One region of the Cognatishimia coralii genome, then DNA from elsewhere that is predicted to be linked to it. Evidence: riboswitches for the same ligand, from Rfam matches in the RefSeq annotation. Region 1 holds a riboswitch; the other holds the start of a gene.
The links. A riboswitch is a leader RNA that binds a small molecule or an ion and turns the genes downstream of it on or off. The one in region 1 is predicted to bind cobalamin.
Positions count from the first base shown of each region.

Region 1 (9,362 bases):
CGTTAGGCCGGTGTCCTCCAGCGCGATGGTCGTCTTGAGGTGATCCTGCGCACCGTATCGCCCCCAAAGCGACGGCCAGAGGCGCATTCGCCCCAGCCGCCCGTTCATCGCATTCTGGTAAACGCTCTGCCGGTCAACCAGGGCGAACTCCTGAAAGATGAAGCCAGTCTCTAGCCGGGTTTTTCGTTCTGGTGCCCGATCATTTGGAAGCCGGTTGCCCAGTACCTCAGCCCGACCGCGCCATCCCCGGACCCGCCCATCCAGCAAGGCCAGCAGGGTCGACTTGCCGGCGCCCGAAGGCCCCAGCAAGGCCACACATTCCCCCGGTGCCACCTGCAGCGACACATCCTGCAGGGCCTCAGCGTCGTCAAAGCAATGCGACACAGCATGGAGGGCAAGCGCTTGGGTCATTTTAGATAGCCGTAACGGCGTGCCATCTGCCTGACCCCGTCATAGACCTTGGGATCTGCTGCCACATAGCCGTCTGGGCCGTAGAGATAGGCCAGCAAATACTGGTTCTCAGCCTGGTTCAGGCGCAGCATGGCATCCACGAAGCGGGCCTGCAAGGCCGCATCTAGACCAGGCCGGGCAATGATGGCATGGCTGGGGATCTGCGCGCTTTCGCCCAGCACCCTGACCTCGGCCTGCTGCTCAGGCGTCAGATAAAGATCGGCATACTGGCTGGCACCCGCAGCATCCACTAACCCGTTGGCCATAGCCTGCATTGCCTGCTGATAACCACCGGCAAAGAACTTCTGGCCAAAGAACCGGTCCGCATCGCCTGCATCCGCAACGAGTCCTTCGCGCACAAACAGGTCGAGCGGATAGAGATAGCCGGACTCCGACACCGGATCGGCAAAGGCAATGTCACGGCCCTGCAGGTCGGCCAGCGTCTCGATGCCGCTGTCCTTGCGCACAAACACCCGGCCCGAATAGCTCGGCTGGCCGCGGTAAACCTCGGACAGAAGTGGCACCGCCCCGATCTGGTCTTCTGCCAGCACAAAGGGCAAGGCACCCATGAAGGAGATATCGGCATCACCATTGCGCAATGCCTCAACTGCCGCAGCATGATCAAAGGTAACAAAGCCGGTGACTGGAACCTCCAACTGCTGGGACAGCCAGGCAGTGATCGCCTCGATATCCCCCAACAGCTTCTCTGGGTTTTCTTGCGGAATGAAGGCGAGTTTCAGTGCCTCTTCCGCAGAGGCAGTTGCTGGCACTGTTAGGGCGGCAGCGACAGTGGTCAAAAAGGTACGGCGCGACAGCATCAGAACATCCTCTCATCAATCTCGGCTTGCATGGTTTTGAAAGCGTCCCACTGGAGGCTCGCCTCAGCCCAGTCGCCAGCGGCGCTGGCATCGCCAACTGCCTGAAGAATTGCGGCAAATCGGTAGATTTCTGGCTTAGCGTTTTGATTGATCATAACGCTCGCATCTGCCGCCAGATCCGGTGCAACAGTATCAATCAATACGGCGATGTTCTCCGCATCCCGCATCGGGATCAGTGTGTCCAGCGTCGAAGCAAAAGTGGTAAGCTCTTCCCACGACAGGCGGAACACGCTGTCTCGGCCTTCAAAGCGCTGGTAGGGCTCCTCACCATCTCCTACCGCGCGCAGATAGGCAGTTAAATCGGCGCGCTGTTCCGCATCCAAGCCCAGATCCTTGGTATCGTTGAACCAGTCTACAACCCCCGCTAGGGTCGCCAGCGATCCGTCATGCATGTAGGGCGCGGTGAAGTTGACATTGCGCAATGTGGGCGTTTCGAATGGGGTTGCGGTGCCGCCCGGGAACGGCGGCTCGGCCGAGCCAATGTCATAGGTCTGCCCATCTCGGAAAAACCGGTCCGGGGTGTGGCAGGAGGCGCAGGACCTGTCGCCAAGCCCGGCAAATTCGGTATTGAACAGTACCTCACCGCGTTTCGCAGCCTCAGAGGCCTTGTCAGTCAGCCGCCCGGCCTCGTCTATCTGTGGGTTGGGCAGAAAGTCAAAGGCGCGCAAGTAGGCGACCATCGCATCGAGTTGGAACGGCGTTGGCTCCGCTCCGGCAAACTCGGTCACGATCACATTGCGTACAAAACTGCGCAGGCTCGGCTCGCGCCCATCACGCCCGTAAGGCGCTGTAAAGCGGATGCCTCGCATTGACGGCGTATCCAGGTGATCGTCTTCCCGGTCATTGAACATCGGATTGAAGAAGGAGCTGTCCACATCCATCCCGCCAGCATGGCTAGAGAGGCCGGGGATAAAGAAATCCCGGTTCACATCGGACCGGTTGTGGCAAGTTGAACAGGCAATGCCCAGGTCACGTGCTGGGGAACCAAAGATTTCAGGGCTGTCGAACAGCATGTCGCCATAGGCCACAAGCGGCAGGTTGGCCTCATCCTCGCCAGCCTCTTCAAACTGGAGCACCAGCCGGGGTAGCTCGCGCTGATCAGCAATATTGGAGCCCGGTGGGAGTGTGGCGGGCAACACTACCGGCGTACCGGAGCGCACTGCGCTCTCCGGTGCCGGGGTCAGCTTGCCACGTTCGACAAAAACGGAGGGCAGATAGTTTGTCTCAATGTACTCCACGATAACTTTTTGCGCCTCAGCAAATCGCGCCACATTCGGGTCTTGAGCGCCATTGTTCAAAATACCGGTGCTACCCAGAGAAGAATTCAGAACCAGCCAGGCGCGACCTAGGTCGTGTGCGGCCTGCTTGTCCGCCGCCAGGATGCCGTCCTCGAACGCGCGGTACAAGGCCGCAGACTGCGCAACCTCAAATGCGGCTTCAGGCTGGCCAAGTGTCGCCTCGGCTGCCTCTAGGTGCTGCAGAATACCTTTGGCCAATGCCGTTGTAATGGCAGCAAACAGGGCCTGTCGGTCTTCCGCAGCCAGCGCTGCACGAATGTTCTGGGCGTCGCTATCCGATACCCGTGACAGTGCCTCCACCGCAACTGCGCTGCCGGGTGCCGGAGCAGTCCAATTGTTTTCAATCTTCTCCCAGGGAACGGGTGTCAAGTTCGCCATGAATAGGCTCAGCCGGTAGGCTGCGGCCCGAGGTGCCCAAGGGGCTTCTTCAATGGCAGTGGCCCCCACACTAAGCGGAAGCAGGCCAATCAAGGCAGATGCAATCAGGTGTTTCATGGTTCAGTCTATAATTATTAGCCTTGGCTAAGTTTTGTAGAAAAGTCTATGTCATTGTCAAGGCCCGCGTCGCTGGTGCATACACAATAAGGCGCGGCAAGCAGGGTTCCGCACCAGCAATAGACACCGAGAGCAGAATGACCGATCAGAAACCACAACTATTCGGACGTAAACCTGACGACCAGGTGAGCGGTTTCGAGGCAGCCCGCGCCGCCCGACAAAGCGAAGTTGTGGAGGATTATGTCGAGCTGATCGCGGAGCTGATTCACCAGAACGGTTCAGCGAGGCCCGTGGAGATTGCCGAGCGGCTCGGCGTGACCCAGCCCACTGTGTCCAAGAACCTGACCCGGCTTAAACGCGAGGGCTTCATTGTGCAGGAACCTTACCGATCAATACGCCTAACGGATGCTGGGCGGCGATTGGCCGAGGCTTGTCGAAAGCGGCACCGAATTGTTGTGGAGTTCCTTATCGCCCTGGGTATTTCCAAAGACGTGGCCGAGCACGATGCTGAAGGTATCGAGCATCATGTAAGCGAAGAGACGCTTCGCGTATTCAAGGATTTTTCACAGAGTAAAATGAGCCGATAGCGAGTTGGTTCATGCTATTGCCATTTGCCATAATGATGCGCTCAGGGGAGGATTGCATTCGATCCTGACATGCAAACCATGGCAATGCAGGGGCGCAAGGCCCCTGCGACCGAAGTTCAGTCAAGATCTGAGTTTTGCTCAGGAGCCGTCATCGTCTGCTTGAACGATTAGTTTGGCCTCGACGGGCAAGCCCCCAACCATTAGCGGGCTGTGGCTGTTGCCATTGAGGGAAACTTTTATCTCAACGTCGCCATCCGGCAGTGATGGGAGGTGTATCCAGTTGGCATAAAGGCGCCCCAGCTTTTCGCCGTTGATATAGACATGCGCGTGACCTTCACCAAGTATTTCCTCAGTAGAGGCATTCTCAGGAGAAAATCGGAAGTTTTGCGGTGTCACGTGCAAGTTCCAACCTGCCATCGGATCTTTAATCATCTTGATCGCCACGCTGGGGGCATTGCTGTCGGCCGGTAAGTTAGTGACAGCAGAGTGGTCATGGGCTGCCATCTCCGCATTGCTACCATGTTGAGACGGGTCAGCATGGTCGTGGCTGTCAAAGGTGCTGCCGCTGCCGGCCGCGATCACAAAGCCGACGCCGCCGCCAAAAATCAGCCCGATGGCGAAGAGAGCGAGTGAACGGGACATTTTGTCCTCCTCAATAAATGAAAGCTCCCGCCGGCGGTGACCGGCGGGAAAGCAATAGAGGAAAGGAATCAGGCGGCGGCGTTCGCGCGTTTGCCTTCAGCCTGCCAGAAGTATCCGGCAAAGCTTCCCAGCAACACCCAAGCGGCCATGCCGATGCCAAAGGCTCGGGCGGCAAATAGCGCGCCGATCTCGGTCGGAACCGGGCCAGCGAAGGTGTCGGGTTCAGGCGCACCGACGACGTGAGGCGCTATCAGCAGTCCAGCGGCGATCAGATAGCTCACCAAGTTGCCTCCAAAGGCGATCAACCACATGGCGACGCCAGCTGTGGCAACAGTAGCAGTCCACCATACTTGGCGCACACCGACATCTGCTGCGGCTACGCCTGGCACTTCAGGCGCCAGCGACAAGCCAGGCGCAAAGTGGAAGGCAACAAAGCCAGCCAAGCCCCAAAGCAAACCGGTGCGACCGTTAATCTCACGACCCTGTTGTTCGGCAATCGACATAAGCGCCACAAGGGCCAATGCATAGCCAGTATACGTCAGCATCGTGAAGATGATGCTTAGGCCGTCGCGCACCGGCTCGGCGAACATGCCGGGCAACTCGGGATGCGCAGTCACAGGATCAGCGCCAAAATGCACCAAATCGCCACCCTCATAAAGTTCGGCGTGGAGAAGTACAGGCTGCACGAAATAAAGCTGCAGCAAGGCGGCAATCAGCCCCGCTGCAGCACCAGCGAACAACGCGCTGGTCAGAATACGACTGAACATGGTCTTAGTGGCAGGGAAAGCCAGTTGCGTGGCGCACATCGTGAGCAGCGTCATGCAGGCCAGAAGCTTGAGCATGGCCGGTCACAGTAACAACACCCAAACCCAGAATAAGGGCGAACACTGCGGGCAGAATGGTTGATCCTACAGCGGATGCTTTGATAGCGTTTGTCGTCATTTTAGTCCTCCTTGCCGTCACACCCGACGGCGCAAGTTACGTTCAATATACGGCCGGTCTCCTGACTCGCGGGTCGATGCCGTCTTCCCCCTTCCCAGCACTCTCGCACCAGTGGAAATGGAAGGTAGCTCGCCGCTCACAGTCGCGGGGGCGGTTGAGGTTTCGGTGCCGCGATTTGGTCCACCGTCCTCATTCCCGTTTCAGCTCTAATGCATTTGCACCTTTGAGCACCGTAATGACTGTTTCTGTCCGATTAGGCGGTAGCAGGTCAAGTACGAAACCGGCATGCCTAAGTTCCGCAGCGCCAAATTGATTTGAAATCTGCTGCTGTCAACACTGTACTGAATGCAATAATTCACCGCAGGAGCTACTAATATCGTGGTGCGGGTGGTTTACTGCACATCTGCGGGAATGCGAGCAATAGCCTTGAAACGCAGCTTTCCAAGTGGCCTTGCATCCGCGAAGTTACCGTCTGGGCTTTCCTGATACATCCGGATGAATGTCAGGATGTCCGGCAGGTCTTGAGCAGTTATCTCACCGAAAAGATAAGCAGTCTTGTCGTTCTGTCGGACTGCAAGCGTTTGTGGTCGCATGCAGCCGGACATGCAATCGACGTGCTGCAATTTTGCCTTCACATTCGCTGCCTTTAGCGTTGATACCACTTGATCATACAGGGTTGGATCCGCGTCACGGCAGGTTCGGCATAAAGTAAGCGTTGGTAGGTGCATGCGCCGAGCAAGTCCTTTTTTTGAGCAACCTTCTTTATGATTCAATATCTGCGGGTGGTTACTGGTTCGATTTCGAAACTTGGTTTTGTCGCGGTGCCTTTAGAAAAGTCAATACTTGAGCGATCGGCAAGCTCGCCGGAGTAGGCACCTACAATGCCAACATAGATTATTCAGACTTGTGGCACGAGAAATTTTTCTTGTCCGGCAAATCGAGGAAACAGTTGCTCAGGCAAAAAATCCGCCGAATGAAACTTGGGGCAATGTCTTCAATGATCGCCCTCGAAGTGCCTCTGGATCACTGGTACCACCAGCAGTAATCCGGCACCTCCGACAATGAATACGTCTGCCATGTTGAAAGTCGGCCAGTGTGCAGATCCAATGAAAAAATCAAGGAAGTCTGTTACGGCTCCATAATGGATGCGATCAACGACATTGCCGAGCGCGCCACCTATGATCGCCCCATACGCAATCGCTTCTATACTGCTCTCTGTGCGAAGCATCATGATCAGGAGCCAGGCACAAATGATAAGCGCAAGAAGCAAGAGGCCCCACCAGGGGGCGCCACCCAAAAGCCCGAAGGTTACGCCATCATTGCGATGGAACGTGAGATTAAGCCCGGGAAAGACAGCGATCCCGTCTTTTAGGGTATCGGCGCTCGCGACAACCCAGGCTTTTGTTACCTGATCAGTGGCGACGGCGCCGACGACAGCTAGTATGCCGAGTACTTGTGTTTTGTTGACTGTCAACATGTTGCAACGTAACTACTTTGGATACCATTGGCCAGTCTGCGCTGAAGCGGCTGAATAGGTTAGCTAGATTGGGGAAAGGACTTCCATAATTCGGCTCGGTTACCCTGCTGGGTAGCTCGAAAATATTTCGGTCGAGCCGTCTTTCTGGATCAAGAAGACGTCGTAGGCATCGCGTTCGTCTTCCGGCCCCATCCCTGGCGAACCATAGGGCATTCCGGGGACTGCGAGACCGACCGCATCGGGGCGTTCGTTCAGAAGGCGGCGGATGTCGGCTGCAGGCACATGTCCCTCGATCACGTAACCGTCCACGAGCCCAGTGTGACAGGAGACCATGCGCTGCGGCACTCCGTTGTCGAGTTTGAAGCGCACGAGAAGGCCGCCGAACATGTCCTGGCCTATTGGTGCGAAGCCGTTCTCCTCAAGATGATTCATCCAGGACAGACAGCAACCGCATCCATTGGTCTTGCGGACGTCTATTGGGGTTGCCTCCGCGAGGGCCTGCGCCGCCGGTAACAGGGCGAGTGTGATGGCAAGAGCTTGGATCATGCGTCTCATGGGTCAGAGCCTTTCGGTTGTCGTTTCGGCAATGTCGCTGCCGAGGTTTTCATTCAGAAGCGCCCGCGCCTCGACCAGACGCAAAAGCGCGGCTGTATCATCCGCTTCGCTCTCAGCCGCTTCGGCAAGTCTGTCGTCAGAGAGGGGGTCAGTAGGGCGTCCATCCACGAGGACTTCGTAGTGCAGGTTCGGGCCCGTCGCCGTGCCAGTCGCGCCGACGCGACCGATCACATCTCCCGCCGCAACGCGTTGGCCTTGTGCCAGGCCCTCGGGCACAGCGCTGAGATGCGCATAGCGTGTCATTGTGTCTGAGCCGTGGGCGATTTCGACCACGCGACCATAGCCGCCCCGCCAGCCGATGAAGCTGATCCGTCCCGGTGCTGTCGCTTGAACCGGCGTTCCGCTTGCCGTCGCGAAATCGACACCTGTGTGCATCCGGACATTGCCGTAGACCGGGTGCGTACGGCGGCCAAATACCGAGCTTAATCGCGCCCCTTCGACAGGCTGTGCAAAAACGCGGAGAACCGTGCCATTGACGTAAATCGTTGCCCGATCGCTACCGCTTACCGGCCAGACAACTTCATAAAGTGCGCCGCCGATCTCCAGCGATGCAAAGGTAAGTTCCGGCTGACCAATTCTGTCTTCGCCAACACGGGCCTCGCGCCACAGTAGCCGAAGCGTTTCTCCGCCGGTCACCTCACGACGGAAGTCGACGATTCCACCCAGCATCTGTGCCAAATCGACAGCGAAGCGGGCAGGCATCTCGGCTTCTTCCAGCGCGGCAAAAAGCGAGCTGTCGATCACCGCTTCGCCCGCCGATGTTATGAAGTCGGGAGCCGGGGTCACGACCTGCGTGGCCAACTCTTCGCCAAAGATCGCCTCGATCCGCACACCGTCCTCGACGGAGAGCGCGACGCTGCGCGGGCTGCCGTCCATCGTCGAGACAACGGTGACCGAATGCCCAGGCCTAAGTCGCCTCAGATCATATTCCGCGCCGAGGGCCAGAGCGACCTCGGCACGGTCAGTCGCTGAGAGACCTGCTTCTTCAAGAACGGTGTCGAGCGTCTCGCCGGTTGCGATATCGCGTGACCAGTTGGAGAGCGGAGGTTCTATCGTCGGTAAGAGAGTATCGGCGCTCGCAACCTCCAGACGTGGCATGGACTGGAGTGGTATTGCGGGCTCCACACGTGTTTGTGCGACCTGCGGTGTTTCCGTTTCAATAGAAGTGGGAAGCGGGAGTTGAGGTGGCGACCAAGTGGTTGCAGCTGCCAGACCGGGAGGGATCGGATCCTTCGACCAGATGCCCGATATTGCCAACCCGCCCACCGACAGCACCGATACGAATGCGAAACCTGCCGCGATTGTTCTAATTCTCATGTTGCCCCCCAGTTTCTCTATTGAGCGCACGCCGGATTTTCGGCACTGCGAATTCCCTCGGCTCGTGATAGTCGATCATGGTGCTGAACCGGCCTTTCGCGTCGAAAAGGAAAACGCTGGCAGTGTGGTTCATGGTGTAGTCGCCACCTTCGGTCGGCACCCGCCCATAGCGTGCGCGGAAGCCCTGTGCTGCGCGCGCAATTTCCTCTTCCGGGCCAGTCCACCCGCGGATCGACGGATGGAAATAGCCGACATACTCGGCCATTGCCTCGACAGTATCCCGCTCTGGATCGACGGTGATGAACACCACGTTCATTCCCTCCGCCTCTTCGCCCAGGTCATCAAGCCAGCCGGAAATATCCGACAGAGTCGTCGGACAAACGTCCGGGCAATAGGTGAAGCCGAAGAAGACCATTGACGGGCTGCCGATAAGGTTTTCGGGTCCAACCTCGTTACCTTCGTGATCTGTCAGGCGGAATTCCATTTCAGATAGGGCAACCGGGCGCAACCCCGCTTGTTCGGGCGCGCCGGGGCCATCGACCTGCCACCACCCAACAACAAGTGTCAGGATGATCGCCGCGATGCCAGCGAAGGCATACTTGAGGATCGACCGTCGGGTCATTAGCTCTCGGGACCGCGCGCTGCAATACCTAGAATTGGA
Region 1 covers NZ_JBBGAZ010000009.1:100,908-110,269, reverse strand. The annotation lists gene WG622_RS14925 (phosphonate ABC transporter ATP-binding protein) at 1-411, opposite strand, end outside; gene WG622_RS14920 (phosphate/phosphite/phosphonate ABC transporter substrate-binding protein) at 408-1,268, opposite strand; gene WG622_RS14915 (cytochrome c peroxidase) at 1,268-3,121, opposite strand; gene mntR (manganese-binding transcriptional regulator MntR) at 3,259-3,708, shown strand; gene WG622_RS14905 (hypothetical protein) at 3,847-4,350, opposite strand; gene WG622_RS14900 (CbtA family protein) at 4,419-5,117, opposite strand; gene WG622_RS14895 (CbtB domain-containing protein) at 5,122-5,292, opposite strand; cobalamin riboswitch at 5,327-5,540, opposite strand; gene WG622_RS14890 (DUF1636 family protein) at 5,685-6,020, opposite strand; gene lspA (signal peptidase II) at 6,287-6,769, opposite strand; gene WG622_RS14880 (DUF411 domain-containing protein) at 6,869-7,324, opposite strand; gene WG622_RS14875 (M23 family metallopeptidase) at 7,328-8,482, opposite strand; gene WG622_RS14870 (SCO family protein) at 8,691-9,323, opposite strand; gene WG622_RS14865 (copper chaperone PCu(A)C) at 9,323-9,362, opposite strand, start outside.

Region 2 (9,362 bases), on a different contig from region 1:
AGGGTCGAGACCTCGTCCAGCCGTGTATCAGGCCGCCCATCCGCAGGTAGCACGGCCAGGGCAATTCCCTTGCGCCTTGCCAGATCTTGCAATTGCTGGATGCCGTAGGACCAATAGGGGATGCCGCCGATCAAACGCACCAAAACGGCCTTCGCGCCCTCAAGCGTGTTCTCGACATAGGTGTCGACGGACAGCGGGTGTTTCAACGCCGAGATATTCGCGAGCCTCAGAGACGGCAGATCATCCTTGCCTCGATGCCAGCCCGCCGCGAACGCGCCGAGGTCGCTGTCGGAATAGGACAATACCACCAGATCCGCCGGAGTCTGTCCGACGTCAAAGGGCGTTTCCGTTTCCTCGAGCCCGTGGCTTTCGCGAAAGACGACGTGCATGGTTAGCTGGCGAAAGCCGCCTCGATGGCTGCGCGGTTCACGTTGTCATGTTCCGCGATGACGACCATTTTGCCTTGGCGCGCCTCGTCTGGCTTCCAAGGGCGGTCAAACTGGTGACGTACCCGCGCGCCGACCGCTTGCACCAGAAGGCGCATGGGTTTGCCCTCGACGGCCGCATAGCCTTTGACGCGTAGGATGTTTTGCTCTTTCGCCATGGCCTCGACCTTGGCCGCAAAACTGGCCGCGTCGATCTGTTCGGGGATGTCGACAACGATGCTGTCAAAATCATCATGACTGTGGTCGTGATGGTGGTGGTGGTCATGGTCATGATCGTCGTCGTGGTCATGATGATGGTGATGATCTTCGTGATGGCTTGGACGGCTGTCCAGATCGTCCTCGGCGGCGGCGTTCAGGCCAAGGATAACGCGGGGATCGACCATGCCTTCGGCCACTTCGACAACTGGCAGTGGACGCGGAGAGTTTTCTTCGATCAAGGCCTTTGCCTTGGCAACGCCGTCTTCGCCGGCCAAATCAGGCTTGGTCAGCAGAATGATGTCCGCACAGGAAATCTGATCGCCAAAGACCTCTGCCAGAGGAGTTTCGTGATCCAAGCCCTCATCCGCCTCGCGCTGAGCATCCACTGCGGCAACATTCGAAGCAAAACGACCATCCGCAACGGCCTCGGCGTCGGCCAGAGCAATCACGCCGTCCACAGTGATCTTGCTGCGAATATCAGGCCAGTCAAAGGCCTTCAGCAAAGGTTTCGGCAGCGCCAGACCCGAAGTCTCGATCAGGATGTGATCGGGGCGGGGTTCCAGCGCCATCAGTGCTTCAATTGTAGGGATGAAGTCATCGGCCACGGTGCAGCAGATACAGCCGTTCGCCAGCTCCATAATGTTTTCGGCTGGGCAATCAGGGATCGCGCAGGATTTCAGGATGTCGCCATCAACGCCCACATCACCAAACTCATTCACAACAACCGCCAGACGTTTGCCCTGCGGGTTCTGCATCAGCTTGCTGACCAGCGTTGTCTTGCCAGAGCCCAGAAAGCCGGTGATCACAGTAACAGGAAGTTTCTCAAGCGTGCTCATAAGCCTTACTCCGGCAGGCGCAGCGGTGGGATCCGCGCGATACAGTTTTTACGAAAGTGAACGGGGCGTTCGCGCCAGGGCACGAGACCGTCCTCGGTGCCTGCGTATTTCACAAGTCCCTCATGGGCGAGAGCCGCATCCTCGGCGCCGGTGAAGTTGCCGTAGACATAGGTCCAACGATCTGCACCACCGCGCACGGCGATGGAACAGCCGCTGTCACAATTACTCAGGCATTCAGTGGTTTTCACGGTCACATGGGCGGGCCAGTCTTTGGCCAGCAAAGCCTCAGCCAGTTGTGCGCCCGGACGCGGGCCTTCCATATCCGTCGGCATGCCCGCGCGGCAGGTCGAACACACTAGAACCTCGACTGGTTCCATAGTCATCATGTCTCTCCTTTCAGGAGGGACAAGGGCGAGTAGGGCGGGCAACTTAGGCTAGCTCCCGACACCGGAACACCCCGTCCGGTTAAAGTCACAGGTGTTGGCAGGTCTCCCGGCTTACGGATCCCAAGGTTTCCCTTGGCGGATTTGGCCCTTCCCAGCTTGCGCCAGTGGCTTGCCAAACCCTCTCCGCTCACGGTCGCGGGGGCGGCTGCGGTTTGGATTGCGTCGCAATCCATGTCGCATTCCCTTTTCACCTGCACTAAGTACAGGAACCAACAGGACGGGAATGCGCCTATCCGCCCCCTGAGTCAAGTTAAGAGGACGACCCCATGAGTACAGATGCCGACATCTCTGCGCGTCACACCGAGAAAATGAAGAAAATCAAGGCCGCGCGGGACCGTTTGATGGAGAATAAGACCGAAGAAAAAGGTCTGATCATGGTGCATACGGGGCCCGGCAAAGGCAAGTCTTCCAGCGGATTCGGCATGATCATGCGCTGTATCTCTCATGGCATGCCAACGGCGGTTGTGCAGTTCATCAAAGGCGCTTGGGCGACGGGGGAACGCGACTTTCTTGAGACGCATTTCAAGGATGAATGTAAGTTCTATGTCTCGGGCGAAGGGTTCACCTGGGAGACCCAGGACCGCGACCGCGATATCGCCAAGGCCGAAGCGGGCTGGGAGCTGGCGAAGCAGCTCATTCGGGATGAGAGCAATCGGTTTGTGTTGCTGGATGAGATCAATATCGCGCTGCGCAATGATTATCTGAATATTGATGAGGTCGTTGAGTTTCTTTTGGAAGAGAAACCGATGATGACGCATGTGTGCCTGACAGGGCGGAACGCGAAGCCAGAGCTGATTGAGGCGGCGGATTTGGTGACGGAAATGACGCTGGTGAAGCATCCCTTCCGTGACGGGATAAAGGCGCAGAAGGGGGTTGAGTTTTAATGCCCCTCAAACGTCTCCTCACCGAATTCGGCATGGGTAGTTCCCTGCGCCGTCAGGACTATACCGAGGCCGCAACCCGCGCCGTCAAAGATGCGCTGTGGCACAATTCGATCAACCTCGCGGAGCTTTTCGGCAAAGACAAATCCGAGATGCAGATCACTGTGGAGGTCGCAGTGGCTCAACCCGACCAGATCGACAAAGCCAAAATCGCAGCGATCTTCCCCTACGGCCAAGTCACAGTGACCCCCGTCAAAGGCGGCCTCGACGTGCCGCGCCCCGAAGGCAACCCCACCGTCATCGCCAATGTCGCGATCTCGGTGGCGATGGATGTGGAGGTAAAACCATGAGCGATCAACGGTTTATCCTGGAAATGGGCATGGGCAATAACCTCTTCCGTCAGGACTATACCAAGGCAGCAGAACGCGCGATTGAAGACGCGATCCGTCATTCCTGCATTCCGATGTTTGGTACGCTTGGCATCCCCAGCGAAGAGATGCGCGTTTCCGTGACGATCGGTGTGCAAAAACCCGAACAGGTGGATTGCGCGGCCCTGGCCGAGGTGCTGCCACGCGGTAAGGCGACGGTCAAAGCCGTCTTTGGCGGTATGGATGTGACCAACCCAGACAACGGAACCGTGAATGTGATCGCGACGGCTGCGGTCGAGGCCTTTCTGCCAAAACAAGGGTAGCCCATGAGCAAAGCCATCATGATTCAGGGCACCGGCAGCAATGTCGGAAAGTCGATGCTGGTGGCAGGTCTCTGCCGTGCGGCTTTGCGACGTGGGTTGTCTGTCGCGCCGTTCAAGCCGCAGAACATGTCCAACAATGCCGCCGTCACGTCAGATGGCGGCGAGATCGGCCGCGCGCAGGCTTTGCAAGCCTTGGCGTGCAAATTGCCCACGACTGTGCATATGAACCCGGTCCTGCTAAAGCCCGAAACCGACGTTGGCGCTCAGGTGGTGGTGCAGGGCAAGCGGCTGACCACGGCCAAAGCGCGCGATTATGCCAAGCTAAAACCGCAGCTGATGACTTCGGTGCTTGAAAGTTTCAACCATTTGAAATCGCAGCACGATCTCGTCATCGTCGAAGGCGCAGGCAGTCCGGCCGAAGTCAATCTGCGCGCAGGGGACATCGCCAATATGGGCTTCGCGCAGGCGTCAAATACGCCCGTGATCCTCGCTGGAGACATCGATCGCGGCGGCGTCATTGCACAGATCGTCGGTACACAGGCCGTGATTTCTCCTGAGGACGCAAGCCTCGTCAAAGGCTTCATGATCAACAAGTTCCGTGGCGATCCCAGCCTGTTTGATGATGGCTACCAACTGATCCAAGATACGACCAAATGGCCCGGTTTCGGCGTGCTTCCCTATTTCTCTGACGCATGGAAACTCCCTGCCGAAGACGCGCTCGACCTCAAAGGATCCGAAACTACAGGCGACATCCATATCGTCTGCCTCGGCCTCTCTCGTATCGCCAATTTCGATGATCTGGACCCTTTGGCCCAAGAACCGGATGTCCGCCTCACCATGCTGCGCGCAGGCCAGCCGATCCCGGCAGATGCCACGCTCGTCATCATCCCCGGCAGCAAATCCACCATCGGAGATCTCGCCTTCCTGCGCGCCCAAGGCTGGGACATCGACCTGCAAGCGCATCTGCGGCGTGGCGGTCATGTCCTCGGGATTTGCGGCGGATATCAGATGCTTGGCGCCAAGATCTCAGACCCTGACGGTATCGAAGGCCCTGCTGGCGACACCAAAGGCCTCGGGTTCCTCAATGTGGAAACCCTGATGACTCCAAATAAAAGCCTGACCGAAGTGAACGCCAAACACGCAAGCTCCGGCATCGATTTCACGGGCTACGAAATCCACATCGGGCGCACCGACGGCCCCGATCGTGCCCGCGCCTTTGCATCGGTAAACAACCGTCCAGAAGGCGCAGCCAGCGAAAGCGGCAAAATCCAAGGCAGTTACCTGCACGGCATGTTCCGCGACGATGCGTTCCGCGCCGCGTTTCTTGCAAGCCTTGGCGCCAAGGCCACTGACGCCAGCTACGACCAAACCGTAGAAACCACTCTGGACTCTCTCGCGGACCACATCGAGGAGCATCTGGACGTTGAGGGCATTTTCGCCGCCGCGCGCTAGTTTCATCTTGCCCAAAATACTCCGGGGGAGGCGCCCTTCAGGGCGACGGGGGCTGGCCCACTGAACGCTTGCCACTGGCGCAGAGCTCGCCCATAGTCCTTGCGAACTTCGGACACCACAATGCTGCGCTTTCTATCCTGTATATTCTTCCTTGTACCGACAGTGGCGCTGGCCGAGATCACGGTCTTTGCGGCAGCGAGCCTGCGGGGTGTCTTGGATGAAATTCACGCAAGCGCACCGATCAAAGTGACGACCTCTTATGCCAGCAGCGCAGCACTTGCGCGCCAAATTGTACAGGGAGCACCTGCGGATGTGTTCTTCTCGGCCAACCAACTTTGGGCGACGTGGCTGGACGACCAAGCCGTAACAGAGACCTTCACCGCACAGGATATCCTACGCAATGAGCTCGTGGTGATTGCATCTGAAGCTGACCCAGACTTTGACATCGCGACGTTGCCCGAAACTCTTGGCGAAGGGTTTCTTGCGGTGGGTCACACACGGGCGGTCCCCGCCGGCATCTACGCCAAAGAAGCCCTGAGCAGCCTACGTCTTTGGGACGAGCTTCAGGACCGCATCATTCAGACCGACAATGTCCGCGCCGCCCTCCGCCTTGTGGCGCTGGGCGAAGCGCCATTTGCCGTGACCTACGCAACAGACGCGCTTGCCGATCCGGCGGTCCACGTGGTGCATCGCTTTGACAAAGAGGACCATAGCCCAATCATCTACCGCGTCGCCCAATTGACTAAGGGCGAAGCCGCAAACACCTACCTTGACCTTCTGCAAAGCCCCGCCGCCCGCGACATCTTTCGAGCGCATGGGTTTCAGGACATCGCACCATGACCTGGCTTGCGGACTATCTCGGCCCCGAAGGCTTTGCGGCCATGCGACTGTCGATTTGGGTCAGCCTCTGGGCGACGGCTCTCAGCCTGCCATTGGCGCTTTGGGTGGCGCATCTTTTGGTGCGCAAACGCTTTTGGGGACGAGAGCTTTTGAATATAGCGGTGCATTTGCCGTTGGTCTTGCCGCCTGTCGTCACCGGCTATCTTTTGTTGGTGACCTTCGGGCGACGCGCGCCTGTCGGGCAGTTCCTGGAAGACACCTTCGGTCTCTTGCTCGCGTTCCGCTGGACCGGCGCGGCGCTAGCGGCGGCGATCATGGGCTTTCCCTTGATGGTGCGCGCGATCCGGCTGGCTTTGGAAAACGTTGACCCAAAACTCGAAGAAGCCGCCGCCACGCTTGGTGCAAGCCGCTGGCGTATCTATGTGACCGTGACTCTGCCTTTGATGTTGCCGGGTGTCATCGCAGGCGCAGTGCTGGCCTTCGCCAAAGCCATCGGAGAATTCGGGGCCACCATCACCTTTGTCTCAAACATCCCGGGCCAGACCCAGACCCTGCCTTCGGCCATCTACGCAATGCTTCAAATCCCCGGAGAGGAGCCCCAAGCCTTTCGGCTGGTCATCGTCTCGACCGCAATTGCGGTGATCGCTCTTGTCGCCTCGGAACTGCTCGCGCGTCGGGCTGCGAATAGGGGGGGCTCATGAGTATCGAGGTTCAGATTTCTCATCATTTCCAAGGCTTTGATCTGGATGTAGCGTTTCACGCACCTGCTGGGGTGACTGCGCTGTTTGGTCCCTCTGGCGCGGGCAAAACCACGATCATCCAGTCGGTCGCAGGGCTTTTGACTCCGGACGAAGGGCAGATCACGATGTCGGGCCGCAAAGTCTTGGACCGCGCAGCGGGGATCAACCTTAGCCCTCAAAAGCGAAACATTGGCTATGTGTTTCAAGAGGCGCGGCTGTTTCCCCATCTAAGCGTGTCGCGCAATCTGTCCTATGGGCCCAAGGCGCGCGGGCAAGCTGTGGATCACGGCTATCAAGAGCAGATCGTAACGATGCTAGGGCTGGACCACTTGCAGGACCGCCGCCCTCAGGCCTTGTCTGGCGGGGAAAAACAACGGGTCGCCCTGGCGCGGGCCTTGCTGGCCAAGCCCGAGGTGTTGCTATTGGACGAACCTCTGGCCGCGCTGGATGCCGCGCGCAAAGAGGAAATTTTGCCTTACCTCGAACGTCTGCGAGACCACGCGCAGGTCCCGATCCTCTATGTGAGCCACTCGGTGTCTGAGGTCGCGCGTTTGGCAAACCACGTCATCTTGCTGAGAGACGGCAAGGTGGCGAAGGCGGGGCCCGTGGAAGAGGTATTCTCGGACACAAGCGCCGCCGCCGTTTTGGGATTGCGCGAAAGCGGAGCGGTGCTACGCGCGCGAGTCACGGCGCATCACGAGGATGGGCTCACCGAACTAAGCGGCGCGGGCACAAAGCTTCATTTGCCGCACGTAATGGCCTCGGTTGGGGATGATGTGCGCCTGCGGATCAAAGCCAGCGATGTCATGTTGTCCTTGAACCGACCGGACGGCATCTCTGCGCTGAATGTGATGGAAGCCCGCATTGAGGACATCCACGCAGGGCAGGGGCCGGGCGTTCTGGTGCGCTTGGCCTGCGGAGACGCCCATGTCTTGGCGCGGATCACGCAAAGATCTGCCAAAACCATGGCGCTCGCCAAAGGTCAGACGGTCTTTGCGATTGTTAAGTCGGTGTCGGTTGCGCAGGCTGATGTGGGTACCTAGTTGGACGTTTCGATACCTCTTGTCTAATGCGTCACTATCACTAGTATCGCGCGCGACCTCAGAACGGATGAACCCTACGCATGAATGGCTATCTAAAGCACCCGCTCGACACCTCTCGTGACATTGTCGAAGGCAAAGAAAACGGCAGGGTCTCGATTGTCTGGTACATTGATTTCACCAGCGACCGCATGCGCCGGATCCGCGATATCATGCGGCGCACGCGGCTGCGGGCTTTGCCGGAAAATGTGACCTTCGCCTATCGGTTCCTGCCGGCTGTCGGCAATGAGAACGGGTCTGACATTGCAGCCCGCGCAGCCATCGCTGCGGCAGCGCAGGGGCGGTTTGACGACATGCGCAACGCGCTGTTCTCGCGCCCTCCGCGCTATACGGTCGGCGTCGTCATGGCGATTGCCGAAGCGCTTGATATGGATCAGGACAAACTGCGCGACGATATGTTCTCAGATGAGACTACGCAGCGTCTGCAAGACGACCATGACAGCGCGATTGCCTCGGATGCCCATGGCGGCCCGCTCGTATTTATTGATAACCGTCAATATGTTGGCGCTTGGGATGAGGCCGCGGTCACTGAAGCAATCGAGAAGCCACTCGGTCTGCGGTTGCGCTTGGCGAGCGAAGACTTTTTCCACTGGGCGGCCTCGGCGGGCATGGTTCTGGTGGCGGCAACCATCGCGGCGTTGATCGTTGTGAATGTCGGCTTCCACGAAGCCTATGAACATCTGCGCCACACAAAGATGGGCCTGTTTTTTGCTGACGCGAAATTTTCGCTGTCACTGGAGCATTGGATCAACGACGGCCTCATGGCGCTTTTCTTCCTGATTGTCGGGATCGAGATCAAACGCGAGATGGTCGACGGAGAACTCTCGGATATGTCCCGTGCCGCCCTACCGATCCTGGGCGCGGTCGGGGGCATGGCGATGCCCGCGCTGATCTACGCGGCGATCAACTGGAACAGCCCAGATACGCTGCATGGCTGGGGTATTCCTATGGCGACTGATATCGCCTTTACGCTCGGGATTATGGCTCTGCTGGGCCGCCGCGTGCCGACCTCGCTCAAGATCTTTGTGTCTGCGCTTGCGATTGCCGATGACCTTGGCGCGATCCTCGTTATTGCGCTGTTCTATGGGCACGGCTTCCATATGGATGCTTTCCTCTTTGGCGTTGGCATTCTGGCGATCATGCTGGTTCTAAACCGCGCGCGGATCTACTCGCGCACGCCGTATCTGCTTTTGGGTGTGGTGCTTTGGTACTTCGTCTATGAAAGCGGGCTGCATGCGACGCTCGCAGGTGTTTTGACCGCCTTGGCGATCCCATCGCGGCGCTCGGCCAGCATTGAGGGCGTGGCAGAGCAGGCGGCCTCGGTCTTTGAAGCGGAGCGCGAGAGCAATTCTTCGGCCATCGGAGCTGGCGCTTTGGCGCGGCTTGAGTCTGCCGTCGAGCGGTTGCGCGAACCGGGGTTCCACCTGCAGCACGCTCTCGAAGGCTGGTCCAACTTCCTGATCTTGCCTTTGTTTGCCTTCTTTAACACCGGCATTTTGATCATCGGGTCGAGCTTTGCGCTGGGCTCGCCAGAGGTGCTTGGCGTGATGGCAGGGCTCGTGATCGGCAAACCACTGGGGATTTTCCTGATCTGTTATCTGGGTGTGCGTCTGGGTCTTGCGAAACTCTCACCCGAGATCTCTTGGACACAAGTCGTTGGCGCGGGGCTTTTGGCCGGTGTCGGCTTTACCATGTCGATCTTTATCGGTTCGGCAGCCTTCGCAGGCGAGCA
Region 2 covers NZ_JBBGAZ010000001.1:1,092,949-1,102,310, reverse strand. The annotation lists gene cobN (cobaltochelatase subunit CobN) at 1-389, opposite strand, end outside; gene cobW (cobalamin biosynthesis protein CobW) at 392-1,480, opposite strand; gene WG622_RS05520 (DUF1636 family protein) at 1,486-1,863, opposite strand; cobalamin riboswitch at 1,946-2,155, opposite strand; gene cobO (cob(I)yrinic acid a,c-diamide adenosyltransferase) at 2,193-2,810, shown strand; gene WG622_RS05510 (Lin0512 family protein) at 2,810-3,157, shown strand; gene WG622_RS05505 (Lin0512 family protein) at 3,154-3,498, shown strand; gene WG622_RS05500 (cobyric acid synthase) at 3,502-4,950, shown strand; gene modA (molybdate ABC transporter substrate-binding protein) at 5,071-5,790, shown strand; gene modB (molybdate ABC transporter permease subunit) at 5,787-6,491, shown strand; gene modC (molybdenum ABC transporter ATP-binding protein) at 6,488-7,573, shown strand; gene nhaA (Na+/H+ antiporter NhaA) at 7,654-9,362, shown strand, end outside.
Region 2: another riboswitch for cobalamin. It lies ahead of WG622_RS05520 (DUF1636 family protein); the one in region 1 lies ahead of WG622_RS14895 (CbtB domain-containing protein).